DNA from 4 places in the Streptomyces sp. TS71-3 genome. Region 4 is predicted to be linked to each of the others. Evidence: predicted binding sites of a transcription regulator. Region 4 holds the regulator's gene; each other region holds the start of a gene.

Region 1 (7,229 bases), 3.2 Mb from region 4:
ACGACGGCGACACCGGTGGCCTCGTCGCCCTCCTTGCCGAGGCTGCCTTCGAGCACCTTGGCCGCGTGCACGAGCGCGGAGCCACCACCGGAGACGATGCCCTCCTCGACCGCGGCGCGGGTCGCGGAGATGGCGTCCTCCAGACGGTGCTTCTTCTCCTTGAGCTCCACCTCGGTGGCGGCGCCGACCTTGATCACGCACACGCCGCCGGCCAGCTTCGCGAGGCGCTCCTGGAGCTTCTCGCGGTCCCAGTCGGAGTCGGTCGTCTCGATCTCGGCCTTGATCTGGGCGATCCGGGCCTGGACGTCCTCGGACTTGCCACCGCCGTCGACGATGGTGGTGTCGTCCTTGGTGACGGTGACGCGGCGGGCGGTGCCGAGCACGTCGAGGCCGACCTGGTCGAGCTTGAGGCCGACCTCCTCGGCGATGACGGTGGCACCGGTGAGGGTGGCCATGTCGCCGAGCATCGCCTTGCGGCGGTCGCCGAAGCCGGGGGCCTTCACCGAGACGGCGTTGAAGGTGCCGCGGATCTTGTTGACGACCAGGGTCGACAGGGCCTCGCCGTCGACGTCCTCCGCGATGATCAGCAGCGGCTTGGAGGAGTTGGACTGGATGACCTTCTCCAGCAGCGGCAGCAGATCCTGGATGGCGGAGATCTTGCCCTGGTGGATCAGGATGTACGGGTCGTCGAGGACGGCCTCCATGCGCTCCTGGTCCGTGACGAAGTACGGCGACAGGTAGCCCTTGTCGAAGGCCATGCCCTCGGTGAAGTCCAGTTCGAGACCGAAGGTGTTGGACTCCTCGACGGTGATGACGCCGTCCTTGCCGACCTTGTCCATCGCCTCGGCGATCAGCTCGCCGACCTGCTGGTCCTGCGCGGAGAGCGCGGCGACGGCGGCGATGTCGGACTTCTCGTCGATCGGGCGTGCCGAGGCGAGCAGGTCGTCGGAGACCGCCTTGACGGCGGCGTCGATGCCCTTCTTCAGGGCGGCCGGGGAGGCACCCGCGGCGACGTTGCGCAGACCCTCCTTGACCAGGGCCTGGGCGAGCACGGTGGCGGTGGTGGTGCCGTCACCCGCGATGTCGTTGGTCTTGGTCGCCACCTCCTTCACCAGCTGGGCGCCCAGGTTCTCGTACGGGTCGTCGACCTCCACCTCGCGGGCGATGGTCACGCCGTCGTTGGTGATGGTGGGCGCGCCGAACTTCTTGTCGATCACAACATTGCGGCCCTTGGGGCCGATGGTCACCTTGACGGTGTCCGCCAGCTTGTTGACGCCGCGTTCAAGGGCGCGACGGGCGTCCTCGTCGAACTTAAGAATCTTCGCCATGGGAGCGTTTCAGCCCTCTCGGAATGCGGGTGGTACGAACTGCGCCCCGGGCGCCCGGTTCTCATGGTGACGGGGGCCAGGGGCGCAGCTCACAAGCGGTATTCGCGGGCAACGGGCTCGGGCCCCGGTCCGTCCGGACCGCACACGGTCCCGTTGCACCGCACGTCGACGCTCTGCGTCGTCTTACTTCTCGACGATCGCGAGGACGTCGCGCGCCGAGAGGACGAGGTAGTCCTCGCCGTTGTACTTGACCTCGGTACCGCCGTACTTGCTGTAAAGCACGACGTCGCCGTCCTTGACGTCGAGCGGCAGGCGCTCGCCGTTCTCGAAACGGCCCGGGCCGACGGCCAGGACGACGCCCTCCTGGGGCTTCTCCTTCGCGGTGTCCGGAATGACCAGGCCCGAGGCCGTGGTCTGCTCGGCGTCCAGCGGCTGGACCACGATGCGGTCCTCGAGCGGCTTGATGGCAACCTTGGTGCTGGCGGTCGTCACGATCCGACCTCCCCCTTCGGAGATCTCACGGGGTTGACTGTCTGAGGTGGCGACCAGGTCGATCCGTCGTCGCGGGTGCCGGACCTGCCCGTCGCTTCATTGGCACTCTCCATTGAGGAGTGCCAGAGCCGAGACTATGACTGCGATTAGCACTCGGTCAAGCGGAGTGCCAACGCCACGCGGAGCGCGCCCCTCCGGCGCGGGTGCGGCGGGCCTCTCGGCGCCCGTCCGGCGACGGTCCGGGGACGGTCCGGGGGCTCCCCTGCGGCACCCCGGTCAGACGTAGTCCTCCAGCCTGGCCACCGCGTACCCCTGGGCGGCCACCGTCCTCAGCAGGTTGCGCAGCACCTCGGGCATGGTGGCGCCCCACTGGTGGCGGCCCCTGAAGTGGGTGAGGATGATGTCCCCCGGATGCAGGACGTGCGGGGCCCGCCGGTACTCCACGCGGTTCACGAGCGCCTCCTCGTTCCAGAGCAGCACCGCCTTGATCCCGCAGCCCGCGGCCGTCCGCAGGGTGGCGCGGTCGTACCTGCCGTAGGGCGGGCGGAAGAGTTCGGCCCGGCGGCCGTAGTGGTGTGCCAGGACCTCCTGCATGCCGCAGATCTCGCGCTGCTGCCGCGCCCGGCTCATGCCGCGCAGGTCGCCGTGGTGGAGCGTGTGGTTGTGGAGCGCGACGCCGTGCTCCCGCATGCCCGCGAAGTAGCGGAAGTCGTTCGCGATGAGGTCGCCGGTGAGGAACGCGGTGTAGGGGATCCCCAGATCCTCCATCATCCGGATGAGGGCCGGGTCCTTGTCCTGGCCGTCGTCGATGGTCAGGAAGACGACCTTGTCCCTGGTGGGGATGCGGGTGACGACCGGCGGCAGGCCCTTCTGCGGTCCTCGGACGCGCAGGTCCCGCGGGGTGCTCAGGCGCGGCTTGGCGGCCGGCGGGGGCGGGGCGAGGACGGGGACGGAGGCCAGGCGCCAGCGGCGGGCCATGGCGGCGCGCAGCGCTCGGGCCTCGCGGGGCGCACGGCGCGCACGGAGCGGGTGTCCCGCGCGTCGAGGGCGCTCGGCGCGTTTCGCGCGTTTGGCGCGCGGCGCGGCGGGGGCGGCTCCGGCTCGTGCACGGGCTCGGGGGCTGGGGCGGGGTCGGGATCGGGGTCGCGTTGCTTCGGGTGACGGGTGGGTGTGCATGCCGGTGGCGTGGCGTCCGGCGGCGTGGCGCCTTGTGGGGTCCTGCTCGTCGGTGGCGTGGCGCGTGTCGGTGGACGGTCGCTTGCCGGCAGTGTGGCGCCCCTCGGTGGCGTGGCGCCTGTCGGTGGCGTGTGGTGTTCCGGGTTCGCGCCCCGTACCGGTGGCGCGCTGTACTTTCATGGCCGCCCAGGCGCCCATGGGCTCCGTGGGGTCCATGGGCTCCGTGGGGTCCATGGGCAGCCCGGCACCGGCCCCGGCACCCGCGGCGTGCGGCCCTGCGGCCTCCTCGCCCGGCGCGGAACGACCGGCCCCGGGGACGGGGCGCTGCTCCGCAGCCGCGGGAGGCTCCGTCGATGAGGGGCGCTGCTCGGGCCGGCCCGGCGCGGCTTCCCGTCGTGCCGCGGGGGACGGCGACGGGGCGCGCCCCGTGCCGAGTCCGCCGGCCGCGTGCTCCGTACCGGACTCGTCCGCCGCGTGCTCCACGCCGGGCTCGTCCACGGCACTCGCCGGTCCACGGTCCGGTGCACGCTCCGACGAGCGCATCGGGCGGCCCTCCCCGGGCCGGGGCCCTGGTCGGGACGCCGCCGTCGTGCCGGTGAGGTCACCGGCGCCGGTGCTGCCGCACTGTCCCGCCGGGCCCACCCAGCCGGTCGCCAGGGCGGCCAGGGCGAGGACCGCCACGGTGCCGCCCGCCTGCCACGACCGCGCTCTCGGCCCGAGGCCGTTCCGTCGTATGAGGCGCATGACTTCTGATCGTGCCAGCGGTGCCCGCACCGCACCCGCCGGCCGGGCCACCCGGCGTACCCGCTCGCCCGGCTGGCCCACAATAGACCCGATGAACGACGAGGTGAACGACGCGGCGGACCGGCTCGCCGCACTGCGGACCGACGAGGGCCGCGCCCTGCTGGAGGAGGTGCGGGACGTCGGCCCCGGCGAGGAGTTGGCCGCCGCCACCCGGCTGCGCCGGGCGCACCCTCCGGACCTGGTCTCCGCGGCCCTCACGCAGGCGCGGCTGCGGCGCCGTGCCGAGGCGAAGTTCGGGGCGGCGGACGCCCGCCGGATGTTCTTCACCGCGGACGGCGTGGAGCAGGCGACGCGCGCCAGTGTCGCGGCGCACCGGGCGCAGCGGATGCGCGCGTTGGGAGTGCGGTCCCTGGCCGACCTGTGCTGCGGGATCGGCGGCGACGCCATCGCCCTGGCCCGCGCCGGGATCACCGTGCGCGCCGTGGACCGCTCGCCGCTGGTCTGCGCCGTGGCCCGGGCCAATGCGGAGGTACTGGGCCTCGCCGACCGCATCGAGGTCGTCGAGGCGGACGTCACCGAGGTCGACACGGCGCCGTACGACGCGGTCTTCGCCGACCCGGCGCGCCGGGTCCCCGGGGCGGACCGGGGCGCCTCGTCCGAGGGCGGCGGGAGGCGGGGAGGCCGGGGCCGGATCTTCCGTCCCGAGGACTACTCGCCGCCGCTCTCCTGGGCCGTGGAGACGGCGCGACGTGCGCCGTGCGCGGCGCTGAAGACGGCGCCTGGCATCCCGTACGAGGCGATCCCCGAGGACGTCGAGACGGAGTGGATCTCGGACGGCGGGGAGGTGAAGGAGGCGGTGCTGTGGTTCGGCACGGGCGCACCGCCCGGCCGCCGCGCCACCCTCCTGCCCGCTTCCCCGGACGGCCCGCAGTCCCCCGGTGCCCGGACGGCCCCGGAGGGGCCCCCGTCGCTGAGCGCCCCGCTGTCGGCCCTGCCGCCGGATCCGGACGTCCGCGCTCCGGGGCGCTATCTCTACGAGCCCGACGGGGCCGTCATCCGGGCCCACCTGGTCGCCGAGGTGGCGCGGGAGGTGGACGGCGGGCTGCTGGACGCGACCATCGCGTACGTCACGGCCGACGGGCTGCGGTCCACGCCGTTCGCCACCGCCTACGAGATCACCGACGCGCTGCCGTTCAACCTGAAACGGCTTCGGGCGCTGCTGCGCGAACGGGGCGTCGGCACCCTCACCGTGAAGAAGCGCGGCTCGGCGATCGAGCCGGAGGAACTGCGCCGCAAGGTCAGGCCGCAGGGCCCGAACTCCGCGACGGTCTTCCTGACCCGGCTCGCGGGCGCGCCGGCGATGCTCATCGGGGGTCCGGCCTGAGCGGTTGGGGTGCCGTGGGCACGCCGGGCCGGGGTACCGGAACGTGGGGTTCAGCCCCGGCGCCGCCGGGTGGGGCTTACGGGCGGTGGGCGTCTGCCAGTGTCGCCGTGGTTTCTTGCGCAGTTCCCCGCGCCCCTTGTCCGCGCAGTTCCCCGCGCCCCCTATCAGGGCGCTTCGGCTTGGCCCGGCGAGCATCCGACGGTTTCGTCGTGGTTTTCGCGCAGTTCCCCGCGCCCCTGATCCGCGCAGTTCCCCGCGCCCCCTATCAGGGCGCTTCGGCTTGGCCCGGCGACCATCCGACGGCGCCCTGCCAGGCGTTCGCCCGGCGGCCTACGCGAGCACGCCGCCCGCGGCTCCCGCGGCTCCAGGGGCGAGCGTCTCGCCCCTGGTCCCCCTGCGGGCCAGCAGGCCCGCCATGAAGACCTCCAGGGCCTGCCGGAGGGTGTCGGTGAAGTCCAGGCGCAGGGCGGCCAGGGCGGGGTCGGCCTCGTAGGCGGACAGCATGGCCTCGGACGGATGGGCGTGGGTCCACACGGAGCCGGCGGTCAGCATGACGACCCCGGCGAACCGCAGCGCGTCGTACTCGTCGAGTTCCGGGACGCACTGGCGCACGAGCCCGGCGAGCACGTGGGCGTTCTCGACGGTGGCCCGCTTGTACGCGAGGGCCACCTGCGGGGAGACGTTGCGCTCCAGGACGCCCGCCTGGGCGCTGGTCAGGTCGCAGAGGACCGGGCGGGCGGCCAGGGAGGTCGCCAGGACCGCGGACAGGCGGTCGCCGCGGGCCATGGGTGAGTCGCCGTCCGGGGCGTCGTCCGGGGCCGTCGAGGTGCCCTTGTCCCCGGTTCCGAGCGGGTCGCCCGGGTCGCCCGAGCCGTCCGCCCCCGCGGACCCACTGGCGCCCGCCGAGGCGCGCGCACCCGGGAAGTCCCCCTCACCGGCCGCGGAGTCCCCCGCACGGCCCGTGGAGGGCCCCAGGCGCCCCTCGGAGCCCCCCGCGAGGACCGCCGTGGGCAGCGTCTCGGCCAGCCGGTCCAGCCATGCCCGGGACTCCGCGTCCAGCAGCTCCAGAAGGATCTCCTCGCGCGACTCGAAGTAGCGCAGCACGTTCGACTTCGCCAGGCAGACCCGCCTGCTCAGGGCGTTGAGGCTGACCTCCGCCACGGGCATGTCCGCGAGCATCTGGGCCGCGGTGTCGAGGATCGCCTGGCGGCGCGCGGCGCGCTGCTCGTCACTGCGGGCGCGCTGGAACGGTGCGGGCATATGACCGATTCTACAGACCCTACAGACCGGCGGTCTGTTGTTATCAGACCACCGGTCTGCTAGCTTGGCGCCAGACACAACAGACCACCGGTCTGCTATTTCCCCGGAAGGAGCCACGATGTACCGAGTCCCTGATCAGACCGGAAAGTTCGCCGTCGTCACGGGCGCCAACAGCGGCACGGGCAAGGAGGCCGCCAAGCGCCTGGCGGGCGCCGGCGCCCGGGTCGTGCTCGCGGTGCGCACGCCCGCCAAGGGCGAGCAGGCGCGCGAGGAGATCCTGGCCGCGCACCCTGGCGCCGCCCTGGAGGTACGGAGGCTGGACCTGGCCGATCAGGCGTCGGTACGGGAGTTCGCCGAGGCCCTGCTCGCCGAGGGCACCCCGCTCGACCTGCTGCTCAACAACGCCGGGGTGATGACACCGCCGCGCCGGTTCGCCACGGTGGACGGCTTCGAGCTCCAGATGGGCACCAACTACCTCGGCCCCTTCGCCCTCACCGTCCGCCTGCTGCCCCTGCTGCTCGCGGCACGGGAGCCCCGGGTGGCCACGATGAGCAGCGGCATGGCCCACCGGGGCCGGATCGACTTCGACGACCTCCAGTGGGAGCGGCGCCGCTACAGCCCCAGCGGGTCGTACGCGCAGTCCAAGCTCGCCGACCTCCTGATGAGCCGGCAGCTCGCCCGGACCGCCGCCGAGCGCGGCTGGAAGCTGATGAGCAACGCCGCCCATCCCGGGTTCACCAGGACGAACCTCCAGACGGCGGGCCCCAGTCTGGGCGGTGACAGGCCGCCGCTGCTGTACCGGTTGATGACTCCGGTGGGCGCGAACCTCCTGCCGACCCAGCAGG
Region 2 (7,229 bases), 3.8 Mb from region 4:
ACGCTGGCGTACGAGATCTGCGAGCAGCTCGGCTGGCGGCTGCCGGACCAGCTGGTGATCCCGATCGCCTCCGGGTCGCAGCTCACCAAGGTCGACAAGGGCCTCAAGGAGCTGATCAAGCTGGGCCTCGTAGAGGAGAAGCCGTACAAGATCTTCGGCGCCCAGGCGGAGGGCTGCTCCCCGGTCTCCACGGCCTTCAAGGCCGGCCACGACGTCGTGCGCCCGCAGCGGCCCGCCACCATCGCCAAGTCCCTCGCCATCGGCAACCCCGCGGACGGCCCGTACGTCCTGGACATCGCGCACCGCACCGGCGGTGCCGTCGAGGACGTGACCGACGCGCAGATCGTCGACGCCATCAAGCTCCTCGCCCGCACCGAGGGGATCTTCACGGAGACCGCGGGCGGCGTCACCGTCGGCGTGACGAAGAAGCTCGTCGAGGCCGGCGTGCTCGACCCCACCCTCACCACCGTGGTGCTGAACACGGGCGACGGCCTGAAGACGCTGGACGCCGTCGCCCCCACCACCGGCCCCACGGCCACGATCCGTCCGAGCCTGGACGAGTTCCGCGCGGCTGGACTGGCCGGCTGAGCCAGCACCCACCGGGCCGGACGAGCCGCCTGGGCCGCCCGCCCCGCCGCCGCCCCCACCCGGCCCCGCCCACCAGAGACCACCACCACGACCAGGACCAGGAAGGTCTGAACATGAGCGTGAACGTCCGCATCCCGACCATCCTCCGCACCTACACCGGCGGCCAGGCCGAAGTGCCCGCCGAGGGCACCACGCTCGGTGAGGTCATCGCGGACCTGGAGACCCGGCACACCGGGATCTCCGCCCGCGTCCTCGACGACCAGGGCAAGCTGCGCCGCTTCGTGAACGTCTACGTCAACGACGACGACGTCCGCTTCGAGCAGGGCCTCCAGACGGCCACCCCGGACGGCGCGGGCGTCTCGATCATCCCCGCCGTCGCAGGCGGCTGCTGACACCCGCCGCTCGACGCCGCACAGCGGGGCGCCCCAGCCGTGGAGCGGGGCGCCCCGTCGGCCTGTCGGGGCCGGGGCGCGACCGCGTCGCCCGGCAGGTGCATATCAAGTGCGCCCCCTTCGTGCCTCCGTGCTCCGGGTAATGCGCCGCCCCTGTCGTCGCTCCTCTCCGTCCCCGGAGGCCTCTCAGCCCCCTCAGGCCTCACGAGTCCGCCCGTCCCGGCGCCTCCCGGAGGCCGCTCCGGCCCGCGGAACCGTTCGACGCCCCGAACCGTCCCTGTGATTGCCCCCTCCGGAGAAGAAGCGGAGGGGGCAATTCAGTAGGATTGAAAGCGGTAGAGTTTGGGAACGCGCCCGCTCGCCCCAAGTCGGGGCCTGGGGGAGTGCGGCCGTTTGCCGTCGAGAAATGGCCAAAGTCCCCGACTCTTTTCAGCCCTTCACGGCTTTTGCCCGGCCCGAATTGCCCTGAGTTCTTGGGAATTCTCCGGCTATTTACGATCTGCGCTGCCCAGATTTCTCGTCCGCTTGACCTGTTGCAGACGGCAGTTGGACAGATACATTCAGCCGCGGTCGACGCGTTCCGGCGCACACCCCCAACCATTTGGGGCGTGAGGTCTGACCCGGGTCCGCGAAGTGCGGTCCTGTGCAAGGGCCAGTAATAGGGGAGTTAGGCATGGCTCAGGGCACCGTCAAGTGGTTCAACGCGGAGAAGGGCTACGGCTTCATCGCGGTCGACGGTGGTGCGGATGTTTTCGTCCACTACAGCGCGATCCAGATGGACGGCTACCGCACCCTGGAGGAAGGCCAGCGGGTCGAGTTCGAGATCTCGCAGGGCCAGAAGGGGCCGCAGGCGGACATGGTCCGTGTGGCCGGCTGAAGCGCCGACTGAATACAGCGACGTTTACCGAAGGGCCCGCACCCCACCCGGGGCGCGGGCCCTTCGCCATGCCGGGGGACGGTCAGCCGGGCGGGAGCGGCTGGCGGCCGACGTTCCCTGATCAGGGGCGCGGGGAACTGCGCGAAGGAGCCCCGTGGACGGTTGGTCGCGCGAGAGGCGGCAGGGGGCTGGACGGGCTGCGGCCGGGGCGCGGGGAACTGCGCGAAAGGCCCCCGCGGCCGGTCGGTCGCGTGAGAGGCGGCAGGGGGCTGGACGGGCTGCGGCCGGGGCGCGGGGAACTGCGCAAAACAGCCCGTGGACGGTTGGTCGCGTGAGGGGCGGCAGGGGGCTGGACGGGCTGCGATCGGGGGGCGCGGGGAACTGCGCAAAACAGCCCGCGGCCGGTCAGCCGCACGAGGGGCGGCAGGGGGCTGGACGGGCTGCGATCGGGGGGCGCGGGGAACTGCGCAAAACAGCCCGCGGCCGGTCAGCCGCACGAGAGGCGGCAAGGGGCTGGACGAGCCCGATCAGGGGCGCGGGGAACCGCGCAACCGGCACGCCGCACGCCGCACGCAGACGCACCGCCCACCCGCCCCGGGCCACCCGCCGCAGCGGAACCTTGCACTCGGGTGGGGAGAGTGCTAATCATTGGCGTTAGCACTCTGAAGGTGAGAGTGACAAAAAGAAGGACCGGGTCGGTGAGGTCCGCAGGCGCCGCGGGGCAAGGAACCGCGGCGGCAGGCAGACCGTCCGTCGCGGGCGCCAGCGCGGTCCGGAGCAATCCCGCCCCACGCTCTCACAGGGCATGGGGAGACCTCTGTTGTCCGGGAGGACCACTTCACATGGCCAAGATCATCGCGTTCAATGAGGAGGCACGGCGCGGCCTTGAGCGCGGCATGAACCAGCTCGCCGACGCCGTCAAGGTGACGCTCGGCCCCAAGGGCCGCAACGTCGTGCTGGAGAAGAAGTGGGGCGCCCCCACGATCACCAACGATGGCGTGTCCATCGCCAAGGAGATCGAGCTCGAGGACTCGTACGAGAAGATCGGCGCCGAGCTCGTCAAGGAGGTCGCCAAGAAGACGGACGACGTCGCCGGTGACGGTACGACGACGGCGACCGTCCTCGCCCAGGCGCTCGTCAAGGAAGGCCTGCGGAACGTCGCCGCCGGTGCCAACCCGATGGCGCTGAAGCGCGGCATCGAGCGGGCCGTCGAGGCCGTCTCCGCCGCCCTCCTGGAGCAGGCGAAGGACGTGGAGACCAAGGAGCAGATCGCCTCCACCGCCTCCATCTCCGCGGCCGACACCCAGATCGGCGAGCTGATCGCCGAGGCCATGGACAAGGTCGGCAAGGAAGGCGTCATCACCGTCGAGGAGTCGCAGACCTTCGGTCTGGAGCTGGAGCTCACCGAGGGCATGCGCTTCGACAAGGGCTACATCTCGGCGTACTTCGCCACCGACATGGAGCGTATGGAGGCCGTCCTCGACGACCCGTACATCCTGATCGCCAACTCGAAGATCAGCAACGTGAAGGACCTCCTTCCGCTGCTGGAGAAGGTCATGCAGTCCGGCAAGCCGCTGCTGATCATCGCCGAGGACGTCGAGGGCGAGGCCCTGTCGACCCTGGTCGTCAACAAGATCCGCGGCACCTTCAAGTCCGTCGCCGTCAAGGCCCCGGGCTTCGGCGACCGCCGCAAGGCCATGCTCGGCGACATCGCCATCCTCACCGGTGGCGAGGTCATCTCCGAGGAGGTCGGTCTCAAGCTGGAGAACGCGACGCTGGACCTGCTCGGCAGCGCCCGCAAGGTCGTCATCACCAAGGACGAGACCACCATCGTCGACGGCAACGGCTCCAGCGACCAGGTGCAGGGCCGGGTCAACCAGATCCGCGCCGAGATCGAGAACTCCGACTCGGACTACGACCGCGAGAAGCTCCAGGAGCGCCTCGCGAAGCTGGCCGGCGGCGTGGCCGTCATCAAGGCCGGCGCCGCCACCGAGGTGGAGCTCAAGGAGCGCAAGCACCGCATCGAGGACGCCGTCCGCAACGCCAAGGCCGCCGTCGAGGAGGGCATCGTCGCCGGTGGTGGCGTGGCGCTGCTCCAGGCCGCGTCGGTCTTCGAGAAGCTCGAGCTGGACGGCGACGAGGCCACCGGTGCCCAGGCCGTGAAGCTGGCCCTGGAGGCCCCGCTCAAGCAGATCGCCGTGAACGCCGGCCTTGAGGGCGGCGTCGTGGTGGAGAAGGTCCGCAACCTCACCCCGGGCCACGGCCTGAACGCCGCGACCGGCGAGTACGTGGACCTGGTCGCCGAGGGCATCATCGACCCGGCGAAGGTGACGCGTTCCGCGCTCCAGAACGCCGCGTCGATCGCCGGCCTCTTCCTCACCACCGAGGCCGTCGTCGCCGACAAGCCGGAGAAGGCCGGCGCCGCCGCCGGCGCGCCGGGCGGTATGCCGGGCGGTGACATGGACTTCTGATCCGCCACCGCGGTTCGGAGGTTCGGAGCTTTTCGCTCACACCAAGGGCGGCATCCCCTCTTCAGGGGGTGCCGCCCTCGGTCGTCTCCGGGGACGGGGCTGTCGGTGGCGGGGCTTCTCGGACGGGCTGTCGGTGGCGGGGCTTCCGGGACGGTCCCTCAGCGGCGGGTCTTCCAGGGAGGGGCTGTCAGTGGCGGGTTGTACGGTCCTGGGCATGGCGATCCGAATCGATCTGACCTTCGACTGCGCGGACGCGCGCGTGCTCGCCGCCTTCTGGAAGACGGCGCTCGGCTACGTGGACGAGCCGCCGCTGGCGCCGTTCGCGACCCGTGAGGAGTGGCTGGCGTCGTTCGGCCCGGAGGAGGCCGGCGACGAGGAGGACGGCGCCTGGCTCTGCGACCCCGACGGGGTGGGGCCCCGCCTGTCGATCCTCAGGGTTCCCGAGCCCAAGACCGCCAAGAACCGCCTGCACATCGACATACGCGTCCCGGGCCACGGCACGGCGGGGGAGCGCTGGGCGAGGATCAGGGCGGAGGGGGCACGGCTCACGGCCGCGGGCGGCAGCGTCCTCGTGGAGGTCGACGGCCATCATCTGGTGATGGCGGACCCGGAGGGCAACGGGTTCTGCGTGGCCGCGAGAGCGGCGTAGTCCGGCCGCGGGCCGGGGAGGCCGCGCGAGCCGCGTCGCCGCGGTGCGGCCTTCGCCGTCGATCCGGCGATCGGTCGGCGGGGGGTGTTGCGTACGGGGAGGCTCAGGCCGCGCTGTTCCTGATCCCCACGACGAACTCCGCCCAGGCGGGCGCCCGGAAGAGGAGGGCGGGCCCTGCGGTGTTCTTCGAGTCGCGCACCGGGACTATGCCGTGGAAGCCGGTGGCTATTTCGAGGCAGTTGGCACCGTCGCCTCCGCTGTGGCTGGACTTCTGCCAGGCGGCCCGGGTCAGGTCGTGGTCATGGCTTCTGTGCTCCATGGGCGTAATCCTGTGCCACTGATTCCATGAGGACCATCGAATCCCATGGCGGAAGTGCAACGGCACCGAGCAGGTCGTAAGTCAGCTGGTATCTGCTGACCTTGGCCGGGTCATCGATCAGCTTTCCCATGCTCGGGCCGTCGACGTAGGCGAGCTTGGGAGCGTCGGGGAAGGACATCAGTTTCAGCGCGCCGTCAAGGCAGGCATGTGCTCCGACGGTGAAGGGAATCACCTGAACGATCGCCCGGTGCCGCCGCGCCACCGCCGCCACGTGCCCCAGAGCCTCCGCCATCACCGCCGCGCCCCCGACCCTCCGGCGCAGCACCGCCTCGTCGAGTACCGCCCACAACATCGGTGTCGTCGGATCGTCCAGCAGCCGGGTCCGGTCCAGCCGGGCGGCCACGAGCTCGTCGATGACCTCCTCCTCGGCCGTGGGCCGGTACGCGCGGAACACGGCCCGCGCGTACGCCTCCGTCTGGAGGAGCCCCGGGATGAGCAGCGGCGCGTACTCCCTGATCTCCGTGGCGACCGCCTCCGCCTCCGCCGCCTCCGCGAAGTGGTCCGGGTACCTCGACCTGGCCGACGCCTCGCAGTTGCGGGTGAAGAAGCCGTCCGTGCCGAGGATCTCGTCGAACTGGACGGCGTACTCCAACTGCATGCGGCGCGTACCGGCCTCCAGCTGGCCGATGAAGGAACCGCTGACGAAGAGCGGCTCGCCCAGCTCCGACTGGGTGAGGCAGGCGCGCTCGCGGGCGTGGCGCAGCTCGCTGCCGAGCATCGCGCGGGGCGAGGAGGTGGGGTCGAGATCCTTCGGGCCCGGCATGGCAGCCTCCCAAACTGTGCCACAGAGAGTGGTGTTGTTCACCGACAGTGGTCAGGGTAGCTCTCCATCCGCCACTCTTTGTGGAGAACTCAGGTACTGAGCGTGGAGTTGGAGGATCATGGTGGCCAAGTCGGTGGAGGGGATCCAGGCCGTGGAGGACGTGGTGAACCGGTTGCGCGGCGCGCTGGCGGCGCTCGGGGTGGTGCTGCCGTCCCTGCGCGTCGACCCGCTGACCGCGGCGAGCGAGGAGCCGTACCCGCTCGTGGAGTTGGGGCGTTGCAACGTCGACACGGCGCAGCGCCTGGTCGCCGTCCTCAGCGAGGTGAGGCGGTGAGCGCCACGGAGCCCGCGGCGGGGGAGCGGCGGCCGGCGATCGGCTCGTACGTGCGGGACGGGCGGGACGGCAGAGTGGGGGAGGTGATGGGGTACGAGGGCGGGTACGTGCAGTTGCGTCCGCCCGGGGGCGGGCGGAGGTGGGACTGTCCTCCGGGGGAGGTGGATGTGGCCGAGCCGGGGGAGGTGCTGCGGGCGCGGGTGCGGGAGGCGAATCGGCGCAAGTGGGTGCCGTGAGCTGCGCTGGCTGTGCCGGGCTCCGGGGTTGGTCTCTTGTGTTGGGTGTCTCGTCGCGGGGGTGTTTGCGCAGTTCCCCGCGCCCCTTGAACCGGCTTGCCTTTTGTCTCGGCTTTCCCGCCATCGGGGGGCGCAGGTGGTCCGGGGCCCTCGCCGTCGCGGGCCCCGGGGGCGGGGCCCGCGACGCTCGCGTGCGGGTCTGTGTCAGAAGCGGCCCGTCACCTTGTCGGGGGTCACCCGGACGATGACGCGGTCCGCGTCGTTCACGGAGTTCGGGTTGGCCTGGGCGTAGGGCATGCCCCGGTACTTGAGGGAGAGCTCGTCGGGCATGCGGCGGTCGGGGTCGGGGGTGACCGTGGCGGTGCCGCGGACCTCGGCGTACCTGTACGGCTCGTCCGGAGGGCTGATCAGGATCGTGACGCGCTGGTCGCGGGCGACGTTCCGGCCCTGCTGGCGGTCCACCGTCGTGGAGAACAGCAGGTCGTCGCCCTCGCGCTTGAGCCAGACGACCGTCAGGTGCGGGCGGCCGTCGGGCTGGAC
Region 3 (7,229 bases), on a different contig from region 4:
CGCGGCCTGGCCGCCGCCCAGGTTCCAGGGGCCGCGGTTGAGGGCGTACTGGATGAAGCCCGGGCCCTCGGTGCCGAGGGTCTGGTTCTTCAGCGTGAGCCGGTGCAGGCGGCCCCAGCTCCAGGTGTCCATGTCCTTGCCGAGCTTCGCGGTGAGCTCCCAGCGGGCGTCCTTCATGGCACGCGCGAAGAGCTGGTCACGTGTCTTGGTGGCGGGCTCCAGGCGGGTCTTGGGCGACTGCCACCACGCGTTGTCCTGGTCATCGACGATCCGGCGGACCACCTCGAACCAGCGGTCCCCGCCGTCCGGCTGCGCGGAGTCCGGGTCCCGCTCGCCGCACTCGGTGACCAGCTGCTGCTCCTCGTCGGCGGGTGCGGTCTTGTTCGCGGGCGGCACGGCGAGGCACTGTCCCTCCACCCGCAGCTCCTTGGGGAGCTTGTCGCCGAAGGCGAGCTTCAGGATGTTGCGCCAGACGGCGTTGAAGTAGGCCGCGGCCGCCGAGTCCGGGTTCTGGGTGTAGTCCCAGCCCTCCAGGAGCTGCTGGCCCTGGCGGACGTACTTGTCGGAGACGCCGATCTTCAGCAGCTTGGGTGTCAGCAGCTTGGCGATCTCGCTGCTGTTGTCCATCTGCATCTGGCGCATGTCGTCCGGCGAGATCTTGCCGTCGTGCTTGATCTTCGACTCGATCAGGTCGGTGATGCGCTGGCTGCGCGTGCCGTACTCCCAGTCGGTCGTCAGCAGGTACGGGTACTTGTCCTTGTCGACGACGGCCTGGTTCGCGGTGACGATGTAGCCGCGCTTCGGGTTGTACTCGTTCGGCATCGCGGACTGCGCGATGTACTTCCCCGTCCAGCTGAACTTGGGGTCCCAGCCGGGCGCCGGGAGGGAGCCGTCGTAGTCGTCGGGGCGCAGCGGGATCTTGCCGGGTGCCTGGTAGCCGATGTTGCCCTTGGTGTCGGCGTAGATCAGGTTCTGGGAGGGCACTTCCAGCTCGCCCGCCGCCGCGCGGAACTGCTGCCAGTTCTGCGCGCGGTCCAGCGCGAAGACCGAGTCCATTGACTTGCCGGGCGTCAGGGCCGTCCAGCGCAGCGAGACGCCGTAGCCGTCGCCTCTGTCGGGTGCCGCGGAGGTGACGGTGGCCTTCTTGCCGACCTTGACCAGTTCGTCGTCACGGTCCGACAGGAGCGGCCCGTTGTTGGTCTCGCGGACGGTGATGTTTCTGGGCTTGCCGCCGGCGACCTTGATGGTCTCCTTGCGGGTCTTGAAGGGCAGCACCTGGCCGCCGTACTGGTAGCCGCTGCCGGTCAGCTTCTCCAGGTAGAGGTCGGTGACGTCGGCGCCCAGGTTCGTCATGCCCCAGGCGACGTCCTGGTTGTGGCCGATGACCACGCCGGGCATCCCCGCGAAGGTGTAGCCGGAGACGTCGAAGTGGCAGGCGTCGGAGACGGCCCGGCAGTGCAGGCCCATCTGGTACCAGACGGACGGCAGCTCGGGCGCCAGGTGCGGATCGTTCGCGAGGAGCGGCTTGCCGGTGATGGTGTGGTCGCCGGAGACGACCCACGAGTTCGAGCCTATGCCGCTGCCGCTCGGCCCGAAGACGGACGGGATGCCGTCCAGGACGTCCGAGACGGCCGAGAGCTGGCTCTGCGTGCCGCTGGGTGCCGCGACGCCGTCCGCGAGGCCCGTGCCCGCCGTGCCCGCCGCCGTCCCACCGGCCGCCGACGCGCCTGTCGACGTCCCGCCGTCCGGCTGGGTCCCGCCTGTCCCACCTGTCCCACCGTCAGTCGACGTCCCGCCCGTCGTCGACGTTCCGCCGGATCCGGCGCTCCCCTGGGTGGAGCCGTTGCCGTCGAACGTGTCCGTCGCGGCGTCGTAGGAACCTTGCTGGACGATGGGCTTGTGCAGGTCGTAGGGGTACTCGGGGTACAGGTCCTTGATCTGGTCGGTGGTCAGCCGGCTCGTCATCAGGGAGCGGTCTATCTCCTCCTGCATGTTTCCACGCAGGTCCCAGGCCATCGCCTTCAGCCAGGAGACCGAGTCGACCGGGGTCCACTTCTGCGGCTTGTAGTCGTTGGTGAAGCCGAGGGCGGCGTACTCGACGGAGATGTCCGCGCCGTCCTTGCCCGCCAGGTACTCGTTGACTCCCTTGGCGTACGCCTGGAGGTACTTCTTGGTCGAGGACGAGAGCTTGGAGTCGTACTCCTGCTGCGCCACCCGGTACCAGCCGAGCGTGCGCAGGTACTCATCGGTCTTGACCTGGCTCTTGCCGAACATCTCGGAGAGCCGCCCGGAGGTCGTATGACGGCGGACGTCCATCTCCCAGAAGCGGTCCTGGGCCTGTACATAGCCCTGCGCCATGAACAGGTCCTCGTCGGAGGAGGCGTAGATCTGCGGGATGCCGTAGGAGTCCCGCTTCACGTCCACCGGACCCGACAGGCCCTCCAGCCTGACCGAGCCCTTGGTCTGCGGGAACGAGGCACGCACCGTGCTGACGCTCCAGTAGGCGCCATAGCCGACGCCCGCGACGACGGCCAGAACCAGAACGAGCACGAGGAGACGCACACGGCGCCCCTTCTGCCGGCCGGACTTACCGGACGTCCGACTGGAAGAGGCGGTGGTGGTGGAGGGCATCGCTGTCCTTGCAGTCCTTCGCGAGCGGCAGTTCGGAGTGGGCGGTCGGGACCGGGCGGTCCGGGACGTACCGGCGCAGGTTCGTGCACCCCTGCGGCCGGTGGCGCGAGAGTGCTGGAGCAACCATAGGCGCAGCGCCTGTGGGTGCCGGACGCGGCCATGACCCAGGGGGCGTCCTCAGGCCACGGCGCCACCTCCGAGGGACCGCGCGAACGTCCACCGGCTGCCGGGAACGCGTCAAGGAACCGTTAACGATTAGGTAAGGTAACGAAGTACTTGATGGTGTCCGGCCCGGGCGCCGGGTGCGCGGACGCTGCACGCGCGCCTACCCCTGCGGACGCTCCACGCGCGCGTGCCAACGCGCGTACCAAACGGCACTCGGGCCCAGAAGGGGAAGGAACGGCCGCTGACTGTCCACGACCTCAACCAGCTCCTGCTTGTCTCCTCGCTCGTCCTGCTCGTCGCGGTGGTGGCGGTCCGCCTCTCGTCCCGCAGCGGGCTGCCCAGCCTGCTCGTGTACCTGGGCATCGGCGTCGCCATGGGCCAGGACGGCATCGGCAACATCACCTTCAACAACGCCGAGCTGACGCAGATGGTCGGATACGCGGCCCTGGTGGTGATCCTGGCCGAGGGCGGCCTGGGCACGAAGTGGAGTCAGATCAAGCCCGTCCTGCCGGCTGCGGTGGCGCTCTCCCTGGTCGGTGTCGGGGTGAGCGTCGGGGTGACGGCGACCGCCGCGCACTACCTGGCCGGACTGGACTGGCGGCAGGCCCTCATCATCGGCGCGGTGGTGTCGTCGACCGACGCCGCGGCGGTGTTCTCCGTGCTCCGCAGGGTGCCGCTGCCCGCACGCATCACCGGCGTCCTGGAGGCCGAGTCCGGCTTCAACGACGCCCCCGTGGTCATCCTGGTGGTCGCGTTCTCCAGCCGGGGCCCCGTGGAGCACTGGTACACGCTGCTCGGCACCATCGCCATGGAGCTGGCGATCGGGGCCGCGATCGGGCTCGCCATCGCCTGGGTGGGCGCCTACGGCCTGCGGCGGGTGGCGCTGCCCGCGTCCGGCCTGTACCCGATCGCGGTACTGGCGATCGCCGTCACCGCGTACGCGGCGGGCGCGCTGGCGCACGGCAGCGGCTTCCTCGCCGTGTACCTGGCGGCGGTGGTGCTGGGCAACTCCAAGCTGCCCCACTGGCCCGCCACCCGCGGCTTCGCCGAGGGGGTCGGCTGGATGGCGCAGATCGGCATGTTCGTCCTGCTCGGCCTGCTCGCCACCCCGCACGAGCTGGTGGACGACATCCTGCCCGCCCTGATCATCGGCCTGGTGCTGACGGTGGTGGCGCGGCCCGTGGGCGTCGTGGTCAGCCTGCTGCCGTTCCGCATGCCCTGGCAGGAGAAGGCGCTGCTGTCCTGGGCCGGGCTGCGCGGCGCCGTGCCGATCATCCTGGCCACCATCCCCATGGTGACGGGCGTCCGCGACAGCCACCGGATCTTCAACATGGTCTTCGTCCTGGTGGTGGTCTACACGCTGGTCCAGGGGCCGACGCTGCCGTGGCTGGCCAGGAAGCTGCACCTGGGCGACCGGGAGGGCGCCGCGGACCTCGGCATCGAGGCGGCGCCCCTGGAGCGGCTGCGCGGCCACCTGCTGTCCGTGTCCATCCCCGAGGGCTCCCGGATGAACGGCGTCGAGATCAACGAGCTGCGGCTGCCCACGGGCTCCGCGGTCACCCTGGTGGTGCGCGACGGCACCTCCTTCGTCCCGCTCCCCACCACGCTGCTGCGGTACGGCGACGAGCTCCTCGTCGTGGCGACGGACCCGGTCCGCGACGCCACGGAACGCCGCCTGCGCGCGGTCGCCCGGGGCGGCAAGCTGGCGGGCTGGCTGGGCACGGGTGGAGAGCAGGGCGCGGGAGGGCGGCGAGGTGTGAGCGGTGAGGGGTGAGGGGTGAGGGGTGAGGGGTGAGGAGGAGTGAGCTCGCGTGAGCGGTGCGGGGACAGGGTGAGCCCGGGTGAGCGGTGAGGGACGGGGTGAGCTGCGTGACCTGGGCATATGTGGTGCGCGTGGTGGCTTGAAGGTGGCCACGCGCGCGTGGGCGGGGGCGCACGCGCGCGCGTGGCGTGGATCACCGAAGCCCGGTCGCAGTGGACTCACACCGAGGAATAGGTCACTATGGACCGTCGTTAGCACTCAATGAGTGAGAGTGCCAGGAGGAAGAACCAGTGCCGACCTACCAGTACCAGTGCACCGAGTGCGGCGAGGGCCTTGAGGCGGTGCAGAAGTTCACCGATGACGCCCTGACCGAGTGCCCCAACTGCGGCGGCCGCCTGAAGAAGGTGTTCTCCGCGGTCGGCATCGTCTTCAAGGGATCGGGTTTCTACCGGAACGACAGCCGTAGCTCGTCGTCGAACGGGTCGTCCTCGAAGGCGTCGTCCGGGTCCAAGGGGTCGGGTTCCTCCTCCGACTCCGGTTCCTCCTCCTCGGGCTCGGGCTCGTCGTCCGGTTCCAGTTCCGGTTCCGGTTCCAAGGACTCCGGCTCGTCGTCGTCCTCGTCTTCCGGTTCTGGCTCCGGCTCCAGCTCGTCGAGCAGTTCTTCGGCTGCCTAGGACGCGACTGCTCAGGGCGGGCCCCGGGGGCCGCCGGCTCCTGTTCCACGGCTGGGTCAAGGGGCGGGGCGGGGTCCGGATACTGTGCTCGCCATGGCGAACAAGGCGAACGCGACTCAGGCCGAGATCGGTGTCATCGGCGGCTCCGGCTTCTACTCCTTCCTCGACGACGTCACCGAGGTCCAGGTCGACACCCCCTACGGCGCTCCGAGCGACTCACTGTTCCTGGGGACGATCGCGGACCGCCGGGTGGCCTTCCTCCCCCGCCACGGGCGCGGCCACCATCTTCCGCCGCACCGAATCAACTACCGCGCGAACCTGTGGGCGCTGCGCTCGGTGGGCGTCCGCCAGGTACTCGCACCGTGCGCCGTGGGCGGCCTGCGGGCCGAGTACGGGCCCGGCACGCTCCTCGTCCCCGACCAGCTCGTGGACCGTACGAAGAGCCGGGCGAACAGCTACTTCGACGGGGAGCCGCTGCCGGACGGGACGACCCCGAAGGTGGTCCACGTCTCCCTTGCCGACCCCTACTGCCCGACGGGACGCCGGATCGCCGTGAAGGCGGCGCGCGGCCGCGACTGGGAGCCGGTGGACGGCGGCACGCTCGTGGTGATCGAGGGACCCCGCTTCTCCACCCGCGCCGAGTCCCGCTGGCACGCGGCCCAGGGCTGGTCCGTCGTGGGCATGACCGGCCACCCCGAGGCGGCACTCGCCCGTGAGCTGGAGCTCTGCTACACGTCGATGACGCTGGTCACCGACCTGGACGCGGGCGCCGAGACCGGCGAGGGCGTGACCCACGAGGACGTGCTGAAGGTCTTCGCCGCGAATGTGGACCGGCTGCGCACGGTGCTGTTCGACGCCGTGGCCGGGCTACCCGGCGAGGCGGGCGGGGACTGCCTGTGCGGCAGTGCGCTGAACGGGCTGGAGACGGGGATCGAGCTGCCCTGAGGCCGCGCCTGGTTGGCTGGAACCTCACCTTCGGGTGAGGAAGTTTTCCACAACCGGTGAGTAGTCCACGGGGCTCAGCGGGATCGGGCGGAGCGCCGCATCGTGGGAGGGCATCTCCGGACTCTCACACAGGCGGTGGTCGTCGTCATGTCCCAGCTTTCCTCGTGCTCTCCCTCTCCGCGTTCCTCTTCCTCACGCGGTCGTTCTTCCTTGCCGGGTGCCGCCTCCCCGCCCGGTCCTTCCCCCTTGCCGGGTGCCGCCTCCCCGCCCGGTCCTTCTTCCCCGCCGGGCCACTCTTCGCCGCCCGGTCCTTCCTCGTCCCCCTCCTTCTCCGCCGTCGCAGGTTCACGCCTGACGTCCCCCGGACCTGGTGTGGGCGCCGTGAGCCCAGGGGGACCCGGGGGACCCGGCGGCACCGGAGGGGCGCCTCCCACATCTGGGGTGCCGCCCTTCTCCCCGGTGCGGGTCGGCCCCGGGCACCCGCGGATGCGCCGGCTGCTGCGGCACCGCAGACGTGCCGTCGCGGCCGGGCTGGCGATGACCGCGGCGGCCCTCGTCGCGGCCGCACCGTCCGACACCGGCCGGGGGAGGTCGCCGGCCGGCGGCCATCCGGTCGTCCCGCACCCGGCCCGTCCGGCACCCCGGCTGGTGACGGCCCCCGTGCGCATCGCGGACGCGGAGGCGGTACGGCTGCTGCGCCCGGGCGACCGGGTGGACGTGATCGCGGCGGACGCCCCCGGTTCGGACCGCGGCCAGCAACCGCAGGTGGTCGCCGAGGGCGCCCGGGTCGTGGAGGTGCCGGAACCGGCCGAGGGCGGCATGGGCACCGGCGCGCTGGTCGTGCTCTCGGTACCCCGTCCGACCGCCACCCGGCTCGCCGGAGCCGGGGCCACGGCACGGCTGGCGGTGACGTTGTGCTGACGCTTCGGGACCTCCCGCACAAAGTTTCCGTGTCAAGTCCCACATATGAGTCAGCGAAATGGACAGGCCTCCCGCGCGCTGCCGTAGGTTGCGGACCTGATTACTCCACTAGCTGCTTGTACGAAGAGAGG
Region 4 (7,229 bases):
GGCCAGCTGCTCGACGAGCCGTGCGGCGGGCAGCTCCCGGGTCATCCGGTAGCCCTGGCCCGCCCACAGCGCCATGCCCTGCTGGTCGCCGGCCGCGGTGGCGGCCGCGCGCAGGGGTGAGGTCAGGTGGTGTATCTGGGGGTAGGCGGAGGGGGCGTAGGGGCCGTGCTCGCGCATGAAGCGGTTGACGAGGCCGCGGGCGGGCCTGCCGGTGAACGCGCGGGTGATCTCCGTACGGGCGAACAGCGAGCCGCTGACGGCCTCCTTGTGCAGCGGATGGGCGCCCGACTCGGGGGTGACGAGGAAGGCGGTACCGAGCTGCCCGGCGACCGCTCCGGCGGCGAGCACCGCGGCGATCTGGGTGCCGCGCATCAGGCCGCCGCTGGCGATCAGCGGGAGCTCCACGGCCTCGCGGGCCTCGGCGACCAGGCTGAGCAGCCCGTATCCGGCGCCGTCACGCTCCGGCTGGTCGCGGTGGGTGCCCTGGTGGCCGCCCGCCTCGATGCCCTGGAGGCAGATCGCGTCGGCGCCGGCCTGCTCGGCGTCCCGCGCCTCCTGAGGGGTGGTGGCGGTCACCACGGTGAGGGTGCCGGCCCGGGAGAGGGCGGTGAGCACCTCGCCCGCGGGACAGCCGAAGGTGAACGACACCACGGCCACCGGGTCGTCGAGCAGTACGGCGAGTTTGGCGTCGAAGCCGTCGTCGCCACCGCAGTCGGAGTCGCCCAGCTCCGTCTCGTACCAGGCGGCCTCGCCGGCGAGTTGCTCCCGGTAGACGGTGACGGCGCCCGGGTCCGCGTAGTCGGGCCCCGCCAGGAAGAGATTGACGCCGAACGGCCGGTCCGTGAGTCCGCGCAACTGCTTGATCTCGTGGTACATCCCGTCGGCCGTCTTGTAGCCGGCGGCGAGGAAGCCGAGTCCTCCGGCCTCGCTGACGGCGGCGGCGAGCCGCGGGCACGAAGCACCGCCTGCCATGGGGGCCTGCACGATCGGAAGAGGGAGGAGATCGGTCAGTGCGGAGGACATGACCGCATGGTGTCACGTCCCCCACACAAGTCCGAAACCAGCCTTACGCAAGGCATATGCCTCGGTCACCGACCGACGTCATCGCCCGTTGAAGGCATCTTTCAGCCGGGAGAACAGGCCCTGCTGGCCTGGCTGGAACTGTCCCGTCGGACGCTCCTCGCCACGCAGCTTGGCCAGCTCCCTGAGCAGCCGTTCCTGCTCGGGGTCGAGCTTGCCGGGGGTCTGGACCTCGACATGCACGATCAGGTCACCGCGGCCGCCACCACGCAGGTGGGTGATGCCGCGGCCGTGCAGCGGGACCGACTGGCCGGACTGGGTGCCTGGCCGGATATCGATCTCCTCCATGCCGTCCAGGGTCTCCAGCGGCACCTTGGTGCCGAGCGCGCCGGCGGTCATCGGGATGGTGACCGTGCAGTGCAGGTCGTCGCCGCGGCGCTGGAAGACCTGGTGGGGCAGTTCGTGGATCTCCACGTAGAGGTCGCCGGCCGGGCCGCCGCCCGGGCCGACCTCGCCCTCGCCGGCGAGTTGGATCCGGGTGCCGTTGTCGACGCCTGCCGGGATCTTGACGGTGAGGGTGCGGCGGGAGCGGATGCGGCCGTCGCCGGCGCACTCCGGGCAGGGGGTGGGCACGACCGTGCCGAAGCCCTGGCACTGCGGGCAGGGCCTGGACGTCATGACCTGGCCCAGGAACGACCGGGTGACCTGCGAGACCTCGCCGCGGCCGCGGCACATGTCGCAGGTCTGCGCGGTGGTGCCCGGTGCGGCGCCCTCGCCGTTGCAGGTGGAGCAGACGACGGCCGTGTCGACCTGGATGTCCTTCGTGGTGCCGAAGGCCGCCTCGTTGAGCTCGATCTCCAGCCTTATCATCGCGTCCTGGCCGCGCCGGGTGCGCGACCTGGGCCCACGCTGGGACGCCGTGCCGAAGAAGGCGTCCATGATGTCGGAGAAGTTGCCGAAGCCGCCCGCGCCGAAGCCTCCGGGGCCGCCCGCGCCGCCCGTCTGGGACAGCGGGTCCCCGCCGAGGTCGTAGACCTGCTTCTTCTGCGGGTCCGACAAGACCTCGTAAGCGGCGTTGATCTCCTTGAACCGCTCCTGCGTCTTCGGATCGGGATTGACGTCCGGGTGCAGCTCGCGGGCGAGCCTGCGGAACGCTTTCTTGATCTCGTCCTGGGACGCGTCGCGGCGGACGCCCAGGACCGCGTAGTAATCCGTGGCCACTTACGACTCCGCCAGGATCTGTCCGACGTAACGTGCCACTGCGCGTACTGCTCCCATCGTTCCCGGATAGTCCATGCGGGTCGGTCCGACCACGCCGAGCTTGGCGAGTGCCTCCCCGCCCGAACCGTAGCCGACGGAGACCACGGACGTGGAGTTGAGTCCCTCGTGCGCGTTCTCATGACCGATCCGTACCGTCATGCCGGAGTCCGTCGACTCCCCGAGGAGCTTGAGGAGCACCACTTGCTCCTCAAGGGCTTCGAGCACCGGCCGGATGGTGAGGGGGAAGTCGTGTCCGAAGCGGGTGAGATTGGCGGTGCCGCCGATCATCAAGCGCTCCTCGGTCTCCTCCACCAGTGTCTCCAGCAGGGTGGAGAGCACGGTCTGGACGGTGCCGCGGTCCTCGGCCTCGAAGGCCTCCGGCAGATCCTGCACGAGTTGCGGCACGTCCGCGAAGCGGCGGCCGCCGATCCTGCTGTTCAGCCTGGCGCGCAGATCGGCGAGCGAGGTCTCGCCGAACGGGGCGGGACAGTCCACCATGCGCTGCTCCACCCGGCCGGTGTCCGTGATCAGCACCAGCATCAACCGTGCCGGCGCCATCGACAGCAGTTCCACGTGCCGAACCGTGGAACGGGTCAGCGAAGGGTACTGCACGACGGCCACCTGGCGGGTCAGCTGGGCGAGCAGACGGACCGTGCGGGCCACGACGTCGTCGAGGTCCACGGCGCCGTCCAGGAAGTTCTGGATGGCGCGGCGCTCGGGTGCGCTCATCGGCTTGACGCCGGCGAGCCTGTCGACGAAGAGGCGGTAGCCCTTGTCCGTGGGGATCCGGCCGGCGCTGGTGTGCGGCTGGGCGATGAAGCCCTCGTCCTCCAGGACGGCCATGTCGTTGCGCACGGTGGCGGGCGAGACGCCGAGGTTGTGACGCTCGGTGAGCGCCTTCGACCCGACCGGCTCCTCGGTACCGACGTAGTCCTGGACGATGGCGCGCAGCACTTCCAGCCTGCGTTCACTGAGCATCGCGCACCTCCAGTTCCGTCCACCCGGACAGGTCGTCCGGCCTCGTACCCCCGGCCCCTACGTCCGGTCTCCCCACCCTGGACCCAAGCCATCCCCGATTCGCCAGGACCGGCCCCCCTTGGCACTCACCACACACGAGTGCCAATTTTCCCCGCCCAGTGTACGGCGCGGGGGTGCCGCGCGGGCAAGAGCACGGGGGCGCCGGCACGGCCCCCTTCCGACGCCGGACCACCACCGCGGCCACCGGAGAGCTGGTCGCTCCCCTAGTGCCTTGAGGGCGTGAGAGGCACCCCCATCCCGCGCCCCTTCCAAGCGGGGCTGCGCCCCGATCACCCGCCCGCCACCTCACGCCCGTCGAGACACTGCCGCCACCTCGTGGCTGTCCCCCGCTGCCTGAAGGGCGTGGGAGGTGCCCCCAGCAGTTCCCCGCGCTCCCTGTGGGCGCAGCCCCACATTGACGGGGCGTAACCCCGTTTTCAGGGGCGCGGGGAACCGCGCGACCAGCCACGACGAACCCGCCACACTCTCACGAACGCGAGAGGGCCGCGACATGACCGGGGCGAAGCCCCCGACCAGAAGGGGCGCGGGGAACCGCGCAGCAAGCGACGACGAACCCGCCACACCGTCACCGGCCCCCACATACTCGGCCACCCGGGGGCGCCAGCCCCCTACGCCGTGACGAAGTCGATCAACTCCTCGACACGCCCCAGAAGCGCCGGTTCCAGATCCTTGTAGCTGTGCACGCACGAAAGGATCCGCGCCCACGCCGCGCCCGTGTTCTCCGGCCACCCCAGCCCCCGGCACACCCCCGTCTTCCAGTCCTGCCCGCGCGGCACGCGCGGCCACGCCGCGATCCCCACGGAGGACGGTTTCACGGCCTCCCAGACGTCGATGTACGGGTGGCCGACGACCAGGGTGTCCGGCCCGGTCACGGAGGCCGCGATCCGGGACTCCTTGGTGCCGGGCAGCAGGTGGTCGACGAGCACGCCGAGGCGCGCGCCGGGCGCGGGTCCGAAGGCGTCGACGATCGCCGGGAGGTCGTCCACGCCCTCCAGGTACTCGACCACCACGCCCTCGATGCGCAGGTCGTCGCCCCACACCTTCTCGACGAGTTCGGCGTCGTGGCGCCCCTCGACATAGATGCGCCCCGCCCGCGCGACCCGGGCCCGCGCACCCGGCACGGCGACGGACCCGGAGACCGTGCGTGCCGGCACCGCGGGGGCGCCGGCGGAGGGCGGCCTGACCAGGGTCACGGGTCTGCCCTCCAGCAGGAAGCCACGGGGCTGGAGCGGGAACGCGCGGTGCTTGCCGAAGCGGTCCTCCAGCGTGACCGTACCCGCCTCGCAGCGGATCACCGCCCCGCAGAACCCGGTCCCGGCCTCCTCCACCACGAGCCCCGGCTCCGCCGGCACCTCGGGCGCCGGCTGCTGTCTCTTCCAGGGCGGGGTGAAGTCGGGTGAGTACTGGCGCATTCGGCCGACGATAGAAGAGCCGGCGCCCCGGCGGTCACGACACGCCGTAACGCAGGGCGAGTTGATCGCGCTGCTTCCGGACGAACCCGGCATTCACCGCGGCACCGTGCCCGGGCACGTAGACGGCGCCGGGGCCGCCGAGGGCCAGCAGCCGGTCCAGTGCCGCGGGCCACCGCTCCGGGACGGCGTCCGGGCCGGCCTGCGGCTCTCCGGACTCCTCCACGAGGTCCCCGCAGAACACCACGTCCCGCTCCCCCGCCCCGCCGGGCACCAGCACCGCCAGGTCGTGCGCGGTGTGCCCGGGTCCCGCGTTCACCAGCAGCACCTGGAGTCCCCCGCCGAGATCGAGCGTGCGCTCTGCTGGGACGGCGTGCCAGGCGGGGGCGCCGTCGCGGCGGGCGGCGTCGGTGCCGGTGCCTGCCACACCTCTGTCGGCCGTTTCCCGAACGAGGCGCGTCAGGGCGGCGGCTTCGGCGGCCTCCCCCGGGGCGACACCGTGGTGCACCGCGTCCGCGCGCAGGTCGTCGGCGCCGGAAGCGATCAGTGTCCCGGTGCCGGGCGCGGCGTGGATCTGCGCATCCGCGAACGCCGGGGCGCCCAGCACATGGTCGAAGTGCGGATGGGTGAGCGCGAGGTGGGTCACCCGACTTCCGGGGCCGAGCAGCCCTTCGGCCGCGGCCCGCAGGCGCGCCCCCTCGGCCAGGGTCGAGCCCGCGTCGACCAGCAGGGCCGCGCCGCGCCCCGCGACCAGCCCGCTGGTGCAGTCCCACCCCGGCAGCCTGCACCGCCCGGCCCGTGCGGACAGTTCCTCCCAGCCGGCGCCGTGCCACGCGACCCGCATCCGCTCCCGCCTCTCAGCTCAGCCCCTGCCACGCGCGCCCGTGCGTCTGCGCGGCGCCTGTCCCGTTCCGCCGTGTCGCGCCGAGACAGGCGCTCAGTCCGGGCGCCCCAGTCCAGGCGCCCCGGTCCGGGCGTGTCAGTCCACCAGGTCCCGGACGACGGCGTCGGCGAGGAGCCGGCCGCGCAGCGTGAGGACCGCCCGCCCGGCCTCGTAAGGAGCCGCTTCGAGGAAGCCCTCGGCGACCGCCCGCCGGGCCGCCGCGGCTCCGTCCCCGTGCAGCAGGGACAGCGGGCAGCCGTCCCGGAGCCGCAGTTCCAGGAGGATCCGCTCGACCCGCCGGTCCTCCGCGGTGAGCACCTCGCGCCCGGCGCCGGGCGAGCGTCCGGTGGCCAGCCGCGCCGCGTACGCGCCGGGGTGCTTGACGTTCCACCACCGCACCCCGCCGACGTGGCTGTGCGCACCGGGTCCGGCGCCCCACCAGTCGGCTCCGCGCCAGTACAGCTCGTTGTGCAGGCAGCGGCCCGCGGGGGACGCGGCCCAGTTCGACACCTCGTACCACGCGTAGCCGGCCGCGGAGAGCACGTCATCGGCGATCAGGTAGCGGTCCGCGTGCTCGTCGTCGTCCGTCATCGGTATCTCGCCGCGGCGGATCCGGCGCGCCAGTCCCGTGCCCTCCTCCACGATCAGCGCGTACGCCGACACGTGGTCCGGTCCGGCGCCGATCGCCGCGTCCAGGGAGGCCCGCCAGTCGTCGTCCGACTCGCCCGGGGTGCCGTAGATCAGGTCGAGATTCACATGCGCGAACCCCGCGGCACGGGCCTCTGCCACGCACGCCTCGGGGCGGCCGGGGGTGTGCCGGCGGTCCAGGACGTCGAGGACGTGCTGGCGCGCGCTCTGCATGCCGAAGGAGATCCGGTTGAAGCCGCCGGCCCGCAGGCGGGCCAGATAGGCGGGGTCGACGGACTCCGGGTTGGCCTCGGTGGTGATCTCCGCGTCGTCCGCGAGCCCGAACTCGGACCGGATCGCGTCCAGCATCCGCACGAGGTCGTCGGCGGCTAGCAGCGTGGGCGTGCCGCCGCCGACGAACACGGTGCGCACCGGGCGCGGGTCGTCGCCGAGCACCTTGCGGGCCAGGCGGACCTCGTCGATCAGGGTGCCCGCGTAGTTGTCCCGCGAGGCGAGCACGCCGCCGGTGCCGCGCAGCTCCGTGGCGGTGTAGGTGTTGAAGTCGCAGTAGCCGCAGCGGGTGGCGCAGTACGGGACGTGCAGGTAGAACCCGAGGGGGCGGTCGGCGCCGCCGTCGAGGGCGTGCGCCGGCAAGGTTCCGTCCTCGGGGACGGGCTCGCCGTCGGGCAACACGGAAGGCATACGTGCCATTGTCTCGTATACCGGCAGAACCCCGGGCCTCCCCGCACAGGGGGTGCCTACGGCACCGCGGTGCCGGTCCTGCGCGGTGGCGGTCTCGGTGCGGGTCGTGCCGGGTTCGTCGCGCGGTTCCCCGCGCCCCATTCTTGCGGCACCATGCGGCGCCAGTCCCGCCCCTCCAGGCACGTGACCAGCTGCCACGCCATCGCGGCTGTCCCCCACTGCCTGAAGGGCGTGGGAGGTACCCCCAGCAGTTCCCCGCGCCCCTTATCGCGGCGCCTGCGGCGCCAGTC

The links. Region 4 encodes HrcA, which represses chaperone genes, less so after heat shock. Its sites were predicted from a motif close to TTNGCACTCNGNNNNNCNGAGTGCNAA; they were not measured.
Region 1: groES (co-chaperone GroES) is a predicted target of HrcA. The motif match lies at 1,967-1,993, and genes of this name have one in related genera.
Region 2: groL (chaperonin GroEL) is a predicted target of HrcA. The motif match lies at 2,476-2,502, and genes of this name have one in related genera.
Region 3: Sm713_RS25655 (FmdB family zinc ribbon protein) is a predicted target of HrcA. The motif match lies at 4,810-4,836, and genes of this name have one in related genera.

What each region holds. Positions count from the first base shown of each region.
Region 1 is NZ_BNEL01000001.1:666,159-673,387, reverse strand. It holds gene groL (chaperonin GroEL) at 1-1,328, opposite strand, end outside; gene groES (co-chaperone GroES) at 1,512-1,820, opposite strand; gene Sm713_RS40050 (polysaccharide deacetylase family protein) at 2,097-3,740, opposite strand; gene Sm713_RS02980 (methyltransferase domain-containing protein) at 3,832-5,124, shown strand; gene Sm713_RS02975 (hypothetical protein) at 5,455-6,099, opposite strand; partial or broken gene Sm713_RS02970 (TetR/AcrR family transcriptional regulator) at 6,136-6,384, opposite strand; gene Sm713_RS02965 (SDR family oxidoreductase) at 6,503-7,229, shown strand, end outside.
Region 2 is NZ_BNEL01000001.1:137,937-145,165, forward strand. It holds gene thrC (threonine synthase) at 1-588, shown strand, start outside; gene Sm713_RS00655 (MoaD/ThiS family protein) at 702-980, shown strand; gene Sm713_RS00660 (cold-shock protein) at 1,654-1,857, shown strand; gene groL (chaperonin GroEL) at 2,700-4,328, shown strand; gene Sm713_RS00670 (VOC family protein) at 4,543-4,977, shown strand; gene Sm713_RS00675 (DUF397 domain-containing protein) at 5,081-5,296, opposite strand; gene Sm713_RS00680 (helix-turn-helix transcriptional regulator) at 5,277-6,119, opposite strand; gene Sm713_RS00685 (hypothetical protein) at 6,238-6,453, shown strand; gene Sm713_RS00690 (hypothetical protein) at 6,450-6,689, shown strand; gene Sm713_RS00695 (PPOX class F420-dependent oxidoreductase) at 6,894-7,229, opposite strand, start outside.
Region 3 is NZ_BNEL01000003.1:240,435-247,663, forward strand. It holds gene Sm713_RS25640 (penicillin acylase family protein) at 1-2,631, opposite strand, end outside; gene Sm713_RS25645 (hypothetical protein) at 2,588-2,758, opposite strand; gene Sm713_RS25650 (potassium/proton antiporter) at 2,984-4,570, shown strand; gene Sm713_RS25655 (FmdB family zinc ribbon protein) at 4,849-5,232, shown strand; gene Sm713_RS25660 (S-methyl-5'-thioadenosine phosphorylase) at 5,326-6,177, shown strand; gene Sm713_RS25665 (hypothetical protein) at 6,619-7,098, shown strand.
Region 4 is NZ_BNEL01000001.1:3,894,636-3,901,864, reverse strand. It holds gene Sm713_RS15750 (nitronate monooxygenase) at 1-1,023, opposite strand, end outside; gene dnaJ (molecular chaperone DnaJ) at 1,102-2,241, opposite strand; gene hrcA (heat-inducible transcriptional repressor HrcA) at 2,242-3,258, opposite strand; gene Sm713_RS15735 (DUF3097 domain-containing protein) at 3,927-4,730, opposite strand; gene Sm713_RS15730 (MBL fold metallo-hydrolase) at 4,765-5,571, opposite strand; gene hemW (radical SAM family heme chaperone HemW) at 5,707-6,939, opposite strand.